DNA from 2 places in the Thermosynechococcus sp. B3 genome. Region 1 is predicted to be linked to the other one. Evidence: predicted binding sites of a transcription regulator. Region 1 holds the regulator's gene; the other holds the start of a gene.

What was found. Region 1 encodes HrcA, which represses chaperone genes, less so after heat shock. Its sites were predicted from a motif close to TTAGCACTCNNANNNTNNGAGTGCTAA; they were not measured.
Region 2: the regulator HrcA is predicted to act here: its motif matches at 4,086-4,112, upstream of groES (co-chaperone GroES).

Annotation. Positions count from the first base shown of each region.
Region 1 is NZ_CP097584.1:2,496,036-2,501,526, forward strand. It holds gene M0646_RS12325 (IMS domain-containing protein) at 1-398, shown strand, start outside; gene M0646_RS12330 (carbohydrate ABC transporter permease) at 391-1,269, opposite strand; gene carA (glutamine-hydrolyzing carbamoyl-phosphate synthase small subunit) at 1,266-2,414, opposite strand; gene hrcA (heat-inducible transcriptional repressor HrcA) at 2,508-3,566, opposite strand; partial or broken gene M0646_RS12345 (IS630 family transposase) at 3,710-4,557, opposite strand; gene M0646_RS12350 (recombinase family protein) at 4,657-5,491, opposite strand, start outside.
Region 2 is NZ_CP097584.1:1,771,264-1,776,754, forward strand. It holds gene uvrA (excinuclease ABC subunit UvrA) at 1-1,794, opposite strand, end outside; gene groL (chaperonin GroEL) at 1,969-3,606, opposite strand; gene groES (co-chaperone GroES) at 3,675-3,986, opposite strand; gene M0646_RS08800 (carbohydrate ABC transporter permease) at 4,174-4,998, opposite strand; gene M0646_RS08805 (MORN repeat-containing protein) at 5,417-5,491, shown strand, end outside.

The DNA.
Region 1 (5,491 bases):
CGACCTTAGCCACCACCTTAACGCCGGAGATGGCACGCGATCGCCTCCATCAGTGGCAGCAAATTAAAGCCAAAGCCTTGGGTATGACGTTTCAGGTGGACAAACTAGCAACGATTTTGGCGGAGCCAGAACTCAGCCGCTGGCGATCGCGGGCACAGAGCTTAAAATCCGAGGGCAGCCATTGGGTCTATACCCTCAAGAACCTAGAAGTGAAGGAAGTCCGTCCCCGAGGGAGCGATCGCGTGGATGTATTGGCGGAAGTCAATGAGGATGCCCGTTTCTATGAACAGGGGACGCTACGCAATGATATTTCCTATAGCGATCCCTACCGCGTCATTTACACCTTTACCCGTCGCGGCAATCAATGGTTGATTCAACGCATGCAGGTGGTTAGCTAAGGGGCATTTCCACCTGTCGGCCAAACTTGAGATTCAAGAGAGACAACGACAGGATAAATAGGAATAAGACCAGTCCCATCGTACAGGCGTAGTTTATCTCTAAGCGCTGAAAGGCATTCTCGTAGATGTAATAAACAATGGTCTTGGAGCTATTGAGGGGCCCCCCTTGGGTCATGACATAGACCTCTTCAAAGACCTTCGTGGCAGAAATTGCTGAGATAATGCTCACCAAAAGAATATAGGGACGCATCAGCGGTAAGGTAATATCCCAATGCTGTCGCCAGCCGTCACTACCATCGAGTGCTGCCGCTTCGTAGAGTTCACCACTAATCCCCTGAAGTCCCGCCAGATAGATCACCATGTAGTAGCCCAAGCCTTTCCAAATCGTGACGGCCATGACACTAAAGAGGGCGAGTTGGGGACTTGTCAGCCAAGGAATCGGGGTGTCCCGCAGATGTAGACCCTGTACCAGTTGGTTGAAGAGGCCATTGGGGGCATAGAGCCAGCGCCAAGCAATCCCCGCCACCACCATTGAGATAATCACGGGGCTGTAGTAGGCAGCACGAAACCAGTGGATGCCCCGCAGGGGTTGATTGACCAAAATCGCCAACAGCAGGGGGGCGATCGCCAGAATCGGCACCACTACCACTAAATAGAGGAAAGTATTGGCCAAGGTTTTCCAGAAAACACCATCGCGCCACAATTGCGCAAAGTTGGCCCATCCCACCCACACAGGCGGACTCAGGAGATCCATCTCATAGCGAGTGAAACTAAGGAAAAAGGCCTGTAGGGCTGGCCAAAAGACCGTCAGTGTGAGTAACCCCAAGGCAGGGGCAAGAAAGAGATAGGAGGTGAGCGATCGCCCTTTCATTGGCTGCGGGGGTGCTGTTGACGATAGGCACGCATTTGCGCCACAAACTCGCCAAAGAGATAATCAGCATCGTGGGGGCCGGGGCTGGCCTCAGGGTGATACTGCACTGAGAAAATCGGCAATGTTTGGTGCTTCAGACCGGCAACGGTTTTGTCATTGAGGTTAAAGTGGGTAATCTCAACGGGGGTTTGGGCAAGGGATTCTTCAGTAATGGCAAAGCCGTGGTTTTGGCTGGTAATTTCCACTTGCCGCGTCAGGCCAGCGGGCTGGTTCAACCCCCGGTGACCAAATTTCAGCTTGAAGGTTTCCGCCCCCAAAGAAAGTCCCAACAACTGATGCCCCAGACAAATGCCAAACATGGGACGCTGAGCCACCAGTAATTTGCGTGCGGTTTCAATGCCTTCCTGAACCGCCGCAGGGTCGCCGGGGCCATTGGAGAGGAAAATGCCATCGGGGTCATAGCTGAGAATCGTTTCCGCTGGCGTATCCGCCGGCACGACAATCACACGGCAGCCATAGCTGGCCAAGCGACGGAGAATATTGCGCTTCACACCAAAGTCAATGGCCACAACTGTTAGCGGTGGCTCTTCGCTGGCCGTTTGGGGACGAAATTCCCAGGCCGGGGGCGTTGGCTCTGTCCATTCATAGGGGGTGCGGGTGGTCACCACCTTGGCTAGATTTTGTCCCTGCATACTGGGAGCGGCAAGGACTTTTTGCAGCAGTTCAATGGGATCAAGGATTTCCGTGGAGATGCCGCCATTCATGGCACCGACAGTACGAATTTTGCGGGTGAGGGCGCGGGTGTCAATCCCATAAATTGCGGGAATGCGATGGGCTTTGAGGTAATCAGGTAAGGATTGTTGCGATCGCCAGTTACTGGGAATGTCACAAATATGGCGAGCAACCGCACCGCGCACTTGGGGGCGATCGGATTCATCGTCTTCGGGCGTGGTTCCGGTATTGCCCAACTCAGGGTAGGTGAATGTCACGATTTGACCACAATAGCTAGGGTCGGTGAGTACCTCTTGATAACCCGTCATGCCGGTGTTAAAAACCACCTCTCCAATGGCCGTTCCCGGTGCCCCAAAGGAAAAACCGCGAAAGACTGAACCATCGGCAAGAACCAGCAAGGCGGGTGTCGGCATTTCAATATCTCCAACTGGGAAAGCCCAATAGTTTATTGTGCATGATAAAGCCGGCCGTTGACTGCACAAGAATTCTCTGATGTTTTGATTTTCTTACTTGCGGCGACTCACCTGTTCGGTTAGATAATCTGCCGCTGTGGCCACTAGGGGAATAATCCGTGCATAGGGCATCCGCGTCGGCCCTAGAATGCCAATACTGCCCACGGGGGAGTCCCCATAGCAGTAGCAGGAATAGACCAATGTACAGGACTGCATCGGCGCTAAGGTATTTTCACTGCCAATGCGGATTTGCACCTGCGAGGGGGCTTGGGTATCGGCACTGATCAAGGGAGCCAGTTGATCCTGTTGGTCTTCGAGAAGATGCAGTAGCATTTGTACCTGCTCCACTTGGGAAAACTCTGGCTGCTGGAGAACATCGGCAAGACCACTGATGACAAAGGAGGTGCCTTGCTGGCTGTAGCGATCGCTCAACTGCCGCAGTAGGGTCTGAAGCTGCTGACTGTAGGTCTGAAACTCCAAATCCAGTTTTTGCCAGTCAATGGCACTGAGTTCCACCAGCGATCGCCCCTGCAACTGATGGTTAAGAAAGTTGGTCAGTACCTGTACAGTCCGCTCCCGCAGCTCAGGCTCCTCTTCCCCTTGATCCAATTGGATCAGGGCGGATTGGGTTTCATAGGTATCGAGAACAAGAATGACCATCACTTGGTGCGGCTCTAAAGCCACCAGCTGAATGAGGCGAATCTGCCGCTCCAAACGATTGGGCAGCGTGATCAGCGTAATGTAACCGCTGAGATCTGAGAGCAACTGCGCCGCTTGCCGCAAGATCACCTCAAGACGTTGTTGTCCCCAGATAAACCGCTCACTCAAGAGGCTCTCGGCTTTGCGAGCCACATCGGGAATGGGCTGGATTAGTTCATCCACATAGACGCGATAGCCAGAATCAGAGGGCACCCGCCCTGCGGAGGTGTGGGGTTGGTAAAGCAGGCCACTTTTTTCGAGGAGCAGCATCGTATTGCGCACCGTGGCCGGGCTGACGTTGAGGTTGTATTCCGTGGCGATCGCCTTTGAGCCAACAGGTTCTGCGGTGGCAATGTAATGGTTAATGGTGGCGCCCAGAATTTGCTTTTGGCGATCGCTGAGTTCAATCGTCATAACCCCTTACACCTGTGACTTGTTATCTGTGTTTTTTATCTATCTATAAACTAGCCTTTGTATTTCAGCAATTCTGAGTTGCAACTTGCCGCTATGGCGATTGGTCTTTTGTGACTATAGCTATTCCAATCAAGAATGAGATATTATCCAGCACAATACTTGCGAATCACCTCATCAATCGAACTGTTTGACCCTGCATACATCCGCGCTCGCTTCAGCGCACTGAAGTCGTGCTCAATTACATTCAAATCAGGAGAGTATTTCGGTAAAAATAACACCTCGTGACCCGCCGCTTTGACCGCTTCCTGAATCGCCCCTTTCGGATGAATCGGTGCATTATCCATAATCAACAACGAAGGTCTCTTTAATGCCGGCAAACAGTACTGACTCAGCCAGCTCACAAACCCTACCGCATTCAAGTATCCGCAAAACAGCATTGGGGCGATGAAGTCTTTCTGGTGTCTATACCGTCCTGCGACTAAACTCTCTCTTTTCTGACGCTTCCCCGCTCGCTCTCCATCAATTCGTTGGCCTCGCGCTGACCACCCATACTCACACTCTACTCGAGAGTCAAACCCCGTCTCATCGATATAGACTACCGTTTCCTCCCCATGGCTCTCTACCCATGTGTCGAGCTGCTGTTGATACGCTTGCCGCTCTTCTTCACACCGTTCTTGGTAACGCATCTGTTTTTTTTTCGGGTGATGCCCATCTGGGCGAGGGCATAACTAATGGTGGAAACTTGAACGCCAAATCGCTGGGCACGGTCGATTAAACGGTCATCGGGATGGGCAGCAACATCGGCTGCTAAGGCCGCCCAATCCAGCTTCCAAGGACGACGGGGGACAACTGTGGGGGCTAAGTCGTCTCGCTTCAGCCAGCGATGGATAGTGGCGCGGCTCACCTGAAAAATTTGAGTCGCTTCACTGATTTTGCCACCTTGCTTGATATAGGAGACAACCCGCTCTCGTAAGTCCAAGCTATAGCTCATATTCTTGAGTAACATTCATGACTCTTTGAGTATAGCTTATCCCTCTTGAAAATATCTCATCTCCTTTCGAAATGGCTATAAAAACTCAGCTAGAAATGGCTAAGCAGTACTGCCAATGGGGGATTCCCAAATAAATTGCAGATGGATCGACCAAGGCTGGCAGGGGCGGCTGGTCACCTCGATCGCCCGCAAAAATTCCCGTAGATAAAACCGTTGCTCCGCTGCCGAGAGTTGGTACCAAAATTGCGGCTGACCAAGGGTCACCGCTAGTTGCACAAGATTGCTAGGAGGCAATTGCGCCTGCTGTGCTTCAAGTTGTGCCCGTTCCCCAGCCAGTTTATAGCGGCGCAGTTGAGCGGTTTCGGGATCCAAGAGGCCTTGGGCTTCTAGTTCGGCAAGGCGGTGCAGTTGGGTTTCAATTGCTTGCAGTTGAGCCGTCAGCGGTGGCGGCAGCAGCGACAGTTGGGCGATCGCGGGCGGCAGGCGCTCAGCAATTTGATCAATCACAGCAGCCAAAGCCGCGTCGTAGGGAATGCTGCGACACTTGGGGGAGAGGGGACAGTGGAGGGGACGCAAATAGGCATATTGGCTCGGTTGGCGGTAGGGTTGCACCTGAGTCCGGCCAAAGCGTTGCTGACATTGGCGGCAAATCACCAATCCCGCCAGAGGATGGGGGGCACTGGCACTGCGACGAGGCAGAGAGCGTTGGCGTCGCAACAGCCGATCCACCTGAGCCGCTTCATCGGGGGCAATCAGGGGGGCATGGGTCTGGGGAATCACCGTTTTCCCTTGGTAGTAGAGATGGCCGCGATAGACGGGGTGGGTCAACCAGCGCCGACCGGTCGCTACGCTAATCTGCTTGTGGTGGGTGGTGGCAATAAAGCGCACCGCCGCACTGAGGGAGCCATAGAGGAGAAAATGCTCGACAAAATCC
Region 2 (5,491 bases), 720 kb from region 1:
ATAAGCCCCCGTCAGGGAGTCGGGATGATTGAGAATCGCCTCTAGGCTGCCTTGAGCCACAATCTGGCCGCCGTGGATCCCCGCCCCTGGGCCAATATCAACAATGTGATCGGCAGCGCGGATCGTGTCCTCATCGTGTTCGACAACAATGAGTGTATTCCCCAAATCCCGCAGGCGAAACAGCGTTTGCAGCAGGCGATCGTTATCCCGCTGATGCAAGCCAATGCTGGGTTCATCAAGGACATAGAGCACCCCCGTCAGGCCAGAGCCAATTTGAGTGGCCAAGCGAATGCGTTGGGCTTCACCACCAGAGAGGGTGGCCGCACTGCGATCCAGCGTCAGGTAATCTAGTCCCACATCCACGAGAAACTGTAATCGCGCGGTCACTTCCCGCAGGGCCAGCTCCGCAATCTGCTGTTGGCGGGCGCTCAGTTGGAGCGATCGCAGCCGTGCCAAACACTCGCGAATCGAGACACTGGTGAGATCCGTGAGGCGATATTGCCCCAAGCGCACTGCTAGGGCGGCGGGTTTTAGGCGTTGACCACCACAGGCGGGGCAGGTTTGATTGACTTGGTACTCTTCCAGCTTTTGGCGGTAGGCCTCAGAGGTGGCTTCGCGGTAATGCCGCTCCAAAATTGGGATCACCCCTTGAAATTGGCGGTAGTAGTCCCGTTTGCGATAGCGGGAATCGGCGGGGATGAGAATTGGGGTATCGGTGCCGTAGAGGATAATTTCCCGTTGCAACTCCGTGAGGCGGTACCACGGTGTATGGATGTCAAAGCCAAAGGCTTCAGCAATGCCCCAGAGGAGAGCAAGGTAGTAGTCGTGTTCTTTCTCGGCCCAGGGGGCGATCGCCAGATAGACCGGTAGTTCAGGATTGGGGACAATCAACTCCGGGCTAAATTTGCGCAAATAGCCCAAGCCATGGCACTCTGGACAGGCACCGTAGGGGGAGTTAAAGGAAAAGAGCCGCGGCGATAGCTCATCCATCACGGCCCCATGCTCCGGACAGGCAAAATTTTCGGAAAATAGGAGCGTTTGACCCTCAGCCTCACCCTCGCGGGGTACCACACTGACCATTGCCGTACCATTGGCATGGTGCAACGCCGTTCGCAGCGAGTCCGCTAAGCGTTCCTCAATCCCCGGCTTCAGCACAAGGCGATCGACAACAATTTCAATCGTGTGGGCATGGTTTTTATCCAGTTCAATGGCATCACTGAGGTCGCGCACCTCACCATCAATCCGAACCCGCACAAAACCTTCACTGGCTAGACTCGCTAGCAGCTTCTTGTGGGTGCCCTTCTTGCCCTTGACAATGGGTGCTAAGACTTGAAAGCGGGTCTGAGGGGGCAACTGCATCACCTGATCCACCATTTCATCAACGGCTTGGGGGCGAATCGAGCGATCGCAATGGGGGCAATGGGGTTCACCCGCACGGCCATAGAGCAGCCGCAGGTAGTCATAGATTTCCGTGACTGTGCCCACCGTCGAGCGAGGATTGTGGGAAGTGGACTTTTGATCAATGGAAATCGCTGGACTCAGCCCCTCAATGGCATCCACATCAGGCTTATCCAACTGACCGAGAAATTGCCGTGCATAGGCACTGAGGGACTCCACATAGCGGCGTTGCCCTTCAGCAAAAATCGTGTCAAAGGCCAGAGAGGACTTACCGGAACCAGAAACCCCTGTCATCACAATCAGGCGATCGCGGGGCAGATCGAGGTCAATGTTTTTCAGATTATGCTGCCGTGCACCCCGAACCCGAATTTCACCCGTAGGCACTGGATCGCCCATGCTGCAAACTGCGAATGTTAAAAAACGTTACTTGAGGGTTATTATAGCAACGCTGCCAGACCCGTTTGGCACCATCCAATAAAAAAAGCGGGGTGTGGTTTCCCCGCTGTGAGTGTGACTTAGGTTACTTGCGGTGAACCCAGTGAGTCTGAGGGATTCACCGCTGGATTGGGCTTAGTAGTCGAAGTCACCGCCCATGCCGGCACTGGCACCCGCAGGATTGTTGTCCTTGGGTTCGGGTTTGTCAACGATGATGCACTCGGTGGTCAGCACCATACCGGCAATAGAGGCCGCATTTTGCAGAGCCGAGCGGGTGACTTTGGCAGGGTCAACGATACCAGCATCGAACATGTTGACATATTCATCTTTGGCGGCATCATAACCCACATCAAAGGGTTTTTCTTTGACCCGTTCGACAATGATGGCACCGTTTTGACCCGCGTTTTCAGCGATGCGACGCAGGGGAGCGCTAAGGGCACGCTCAACAATGTTGGCACCAATCAGTTCTTCACCCGTCAGGTGCTCAGCCGCCCAGTTGCTCAACTCAGGCGCCAAGTGAGCCAAGGTGGTACCACCGCCGGGGACAATCCCCTCTTCGACCGCGGCTTTGGTGGCGTTAATCGCATCTTCCAGACGGAGTTTGCGATCTTTCATTTCAGTTTCAGTGGCAGCACCGACTTTAATCACCGCCACACCACCAGCGAGTTTGGCTAACCGCTCTTGCAGTTTTTCTTTGTCGTAGCTGGAGTCGGTTTCTTCGATTTGGCGACGGATTTGCTCGCAGCGAGCTTTGACGGCTTTTTCATTGCCTTCGGCCACAATCGTGGTGTGATCTTTGGTGATGGTGATGCGGCGAGCTTTACCGAGCATATCCAGCTTGGTATTTTCCAGCTTCAGACCGGCATCTTCGGTGATCACTTGACCCGCTGTGAGGACGGCAATATCTTCGAGCATTGCTTTACGGCGATCGCCAAAGCCGGGAGCTTTCACCGCAGCCACATTCAAGACACCGCGCAGACGGTTGACCACGAGGGTCGCCAAGGCTTCTTTCTCGATGTCTTCAGCAATGATCACCAGCGGCTTACCGGCGCGAGCCACTTGTTCGAGGATCGGCACCAGATCTTGCACTAAGGTAATTTTCTTGTCGGTGATCAGCACGAAGGGTTCATCAAGCACCGCTTCCATGCGCTCGGTGTCGGTGGCAAAGTAGGGGGAGATGTAGCCCTTGTCAAAGCGCATCCCCTCAGTGACCTCGAGTTCGGTGGTCATGGATTTGCCTTCTTCGAGGGAGATCACGCCTTCTTTGCCCACTTTGTCCATGGCATCGGCAATCATCCGACCCACTTCTTCATCGTTACCGGCAGAGATCGCTGCCACTTGGGCAATGGCTTTGGAATCTTCCACCGGACGGGCATGTTCAGCAATTTTTTCGACAAGGAAGTGGGTGGCTTTGTCAATCCCGCGTTTCAGGGCAATGGGGTTAGCACCGGCAGCCACGTTGCGCAGCCCCTCTTTCACCATGGCATGGGCAAGAACCGTTGCCGTAGTTGTACCGTCACCGGCAGCATCATTGGTTTTCGAGGCGGCTTGGCGGATCAGCGCCACACCGGTGTTTTCAATGTGATCTTCCAGTTCAATTTCCTTGGCGATCGTCACCCCGTCGTTGACAATTTGGGGAGCGCCAAATTTTTTCTCCAGAACCACGTTCCGCCCTTTGGGACCAAGGGTCACGGCCACGGATTCAGCCAAGATGTCCATCCCTTTTTCGAGGGCACGACGAGCATTTTCGTTGTAGATAATGCGCTTCGCCATAGGTGTTTCCTACCTCAATCGTTCAACAGTGATGAAAAATCGCACAGAAATGAAGGAGTGTCAGCGACTTAGCCAACAATGGCCAAGATGTCTTTTTCCGAGAGGAGAACGTAGTCTTCGCCCGCTAGTTTCACTTCAGTACCGGCATATTTGGAGTACAGCACTTTGTCCCCCACTTTCACATCCATGGGCTGACGCTTGCCGTCTTCAGTGAGTTTGCCAGGACCGACGGCGGTCACTTCGCCCACTTGGGGTTTTTCACGGGCGTTGTCGGGCAGGAGGATGCCCCCTGCGGTACGTTCTTCACTTTCGCTGACTTTGACAAAAATGCGATCGCCCAAAGGCTTCACAGTTGAAACGCTTAGAGATACGGCTGCCATAGCGTACTGTTCTCCCAATTCTAAGAGTATGGATTGATAGCACTCACTGCACGGCTCATCGCGCAGTTTCTGGGGGGCAAGAGCATCACTTGCAATTGTTTAGCACTCTCACCCTTCGAGTGCTAATGTAGCGAGAGACGGTTGGCGATCGCAACTCCTGTTGCAGTACGGTTTTCCGAACGGAACTTTAGCTCTTTAGTCCCGTTGTGGCAATGCCGCGAATCAGTTGCCGCTGACCCAAGATAAACAAAATCATCACCGGCACAGTGGCAATCACCGCCGCCGCCATCATCAACGGCCAATCATTGGTGAACTGCTCCTGAAAATTGGCCAAGGAAAGCTGCACCGTGATCAGCTCTGGCTTGGTGGTAAAGACCAAGGGCTTAAAGAGATCATTCCACTCCCCAATGAAGGTGAAGATAAAGAGTGTGACCAAGGCCGGTCGGCTCAGGGGCAAGAGAATATGCCAGAGCACTTGCCAGCGATTGGCTCCATCCAAGAGGGCGGCCTCCTCAAGGGCAACGGGCAATGTGAGAAAAAACTGCCGCATCAAAAAGACGCCAAAGCCATTGGCCGCCGTCGGCAAGATCAAGGCGCCATAGGTATTGATCAGATGACCCGCCTTGAGGATGAGGAAAATTGGGATTACCAAAAGTTGAAATGGGATCACTAGGGTTGCCAGCATCAGCAGCAACATCGTCTGTTGCCCCGGAAACGAAAGTCGCGCAAGGGCGTAACCCGCTAGGGCTGAGGTCACCAACTGGAGCGCCGTTACCGCCAAAGCCACAAACGTTGAGTTGGCAAAGGCCAAGATAAAGTGTCCCTGCTGCCATGCTGCCTGATAGCTCTGCCATGTCCAGCCTTGGGGTGGCAACAATTGGGTAGGTAGGGTTCCCGGTGGCCAGCCCGACGTACAGAGCACCACCAGTAGGGGGCTGAGAACCAGCAACGCCCCCAGTGTCAATACTAGGGTCAACCCCAAGGAGTGACCCCTGCCCAAGAGCCGTTTCAGCCCATCCACAACCTTCCGCTCCCCAAACAAAACCCTGCGCCCTTCGGAAAGCCAGCCTCTTGGCGAGGGCTGCATGTCCAATTCTCCCTCATCCCTGCTTTAACTGCCAGTGAGGTACATTCTCCTTCCCCCTTTCATAGAGATTTATCTGCCCCACTCAGGGGGTTGGGAGGGCGCTTGAGGACATCCTTGCAATCAAGATTTTGCTCAAGACGCTATCAAGGGAGCACTATACCACCCTTTGCGTCTCGCAAGAGAGTGTTTGACCACCCTCCTGAGGACTTGCTTATTCAAAGTGCTGCAGGCACAGAGACCGATTCCAAGACAAAGCTTTGAGTTTCCTCCCCAAGTTTGCATAGGAGACAAGCTGTGCCAGTTAGAGAAGTTGCAATTGTCCACCCTTGTGGAGTGTCCAGTAATGACTCATCTGTACAACCCAAATCCTGCTGTTATTTACCGCTGGGTGATGAGTTCTTGCCTTGTTGGTTTAGGA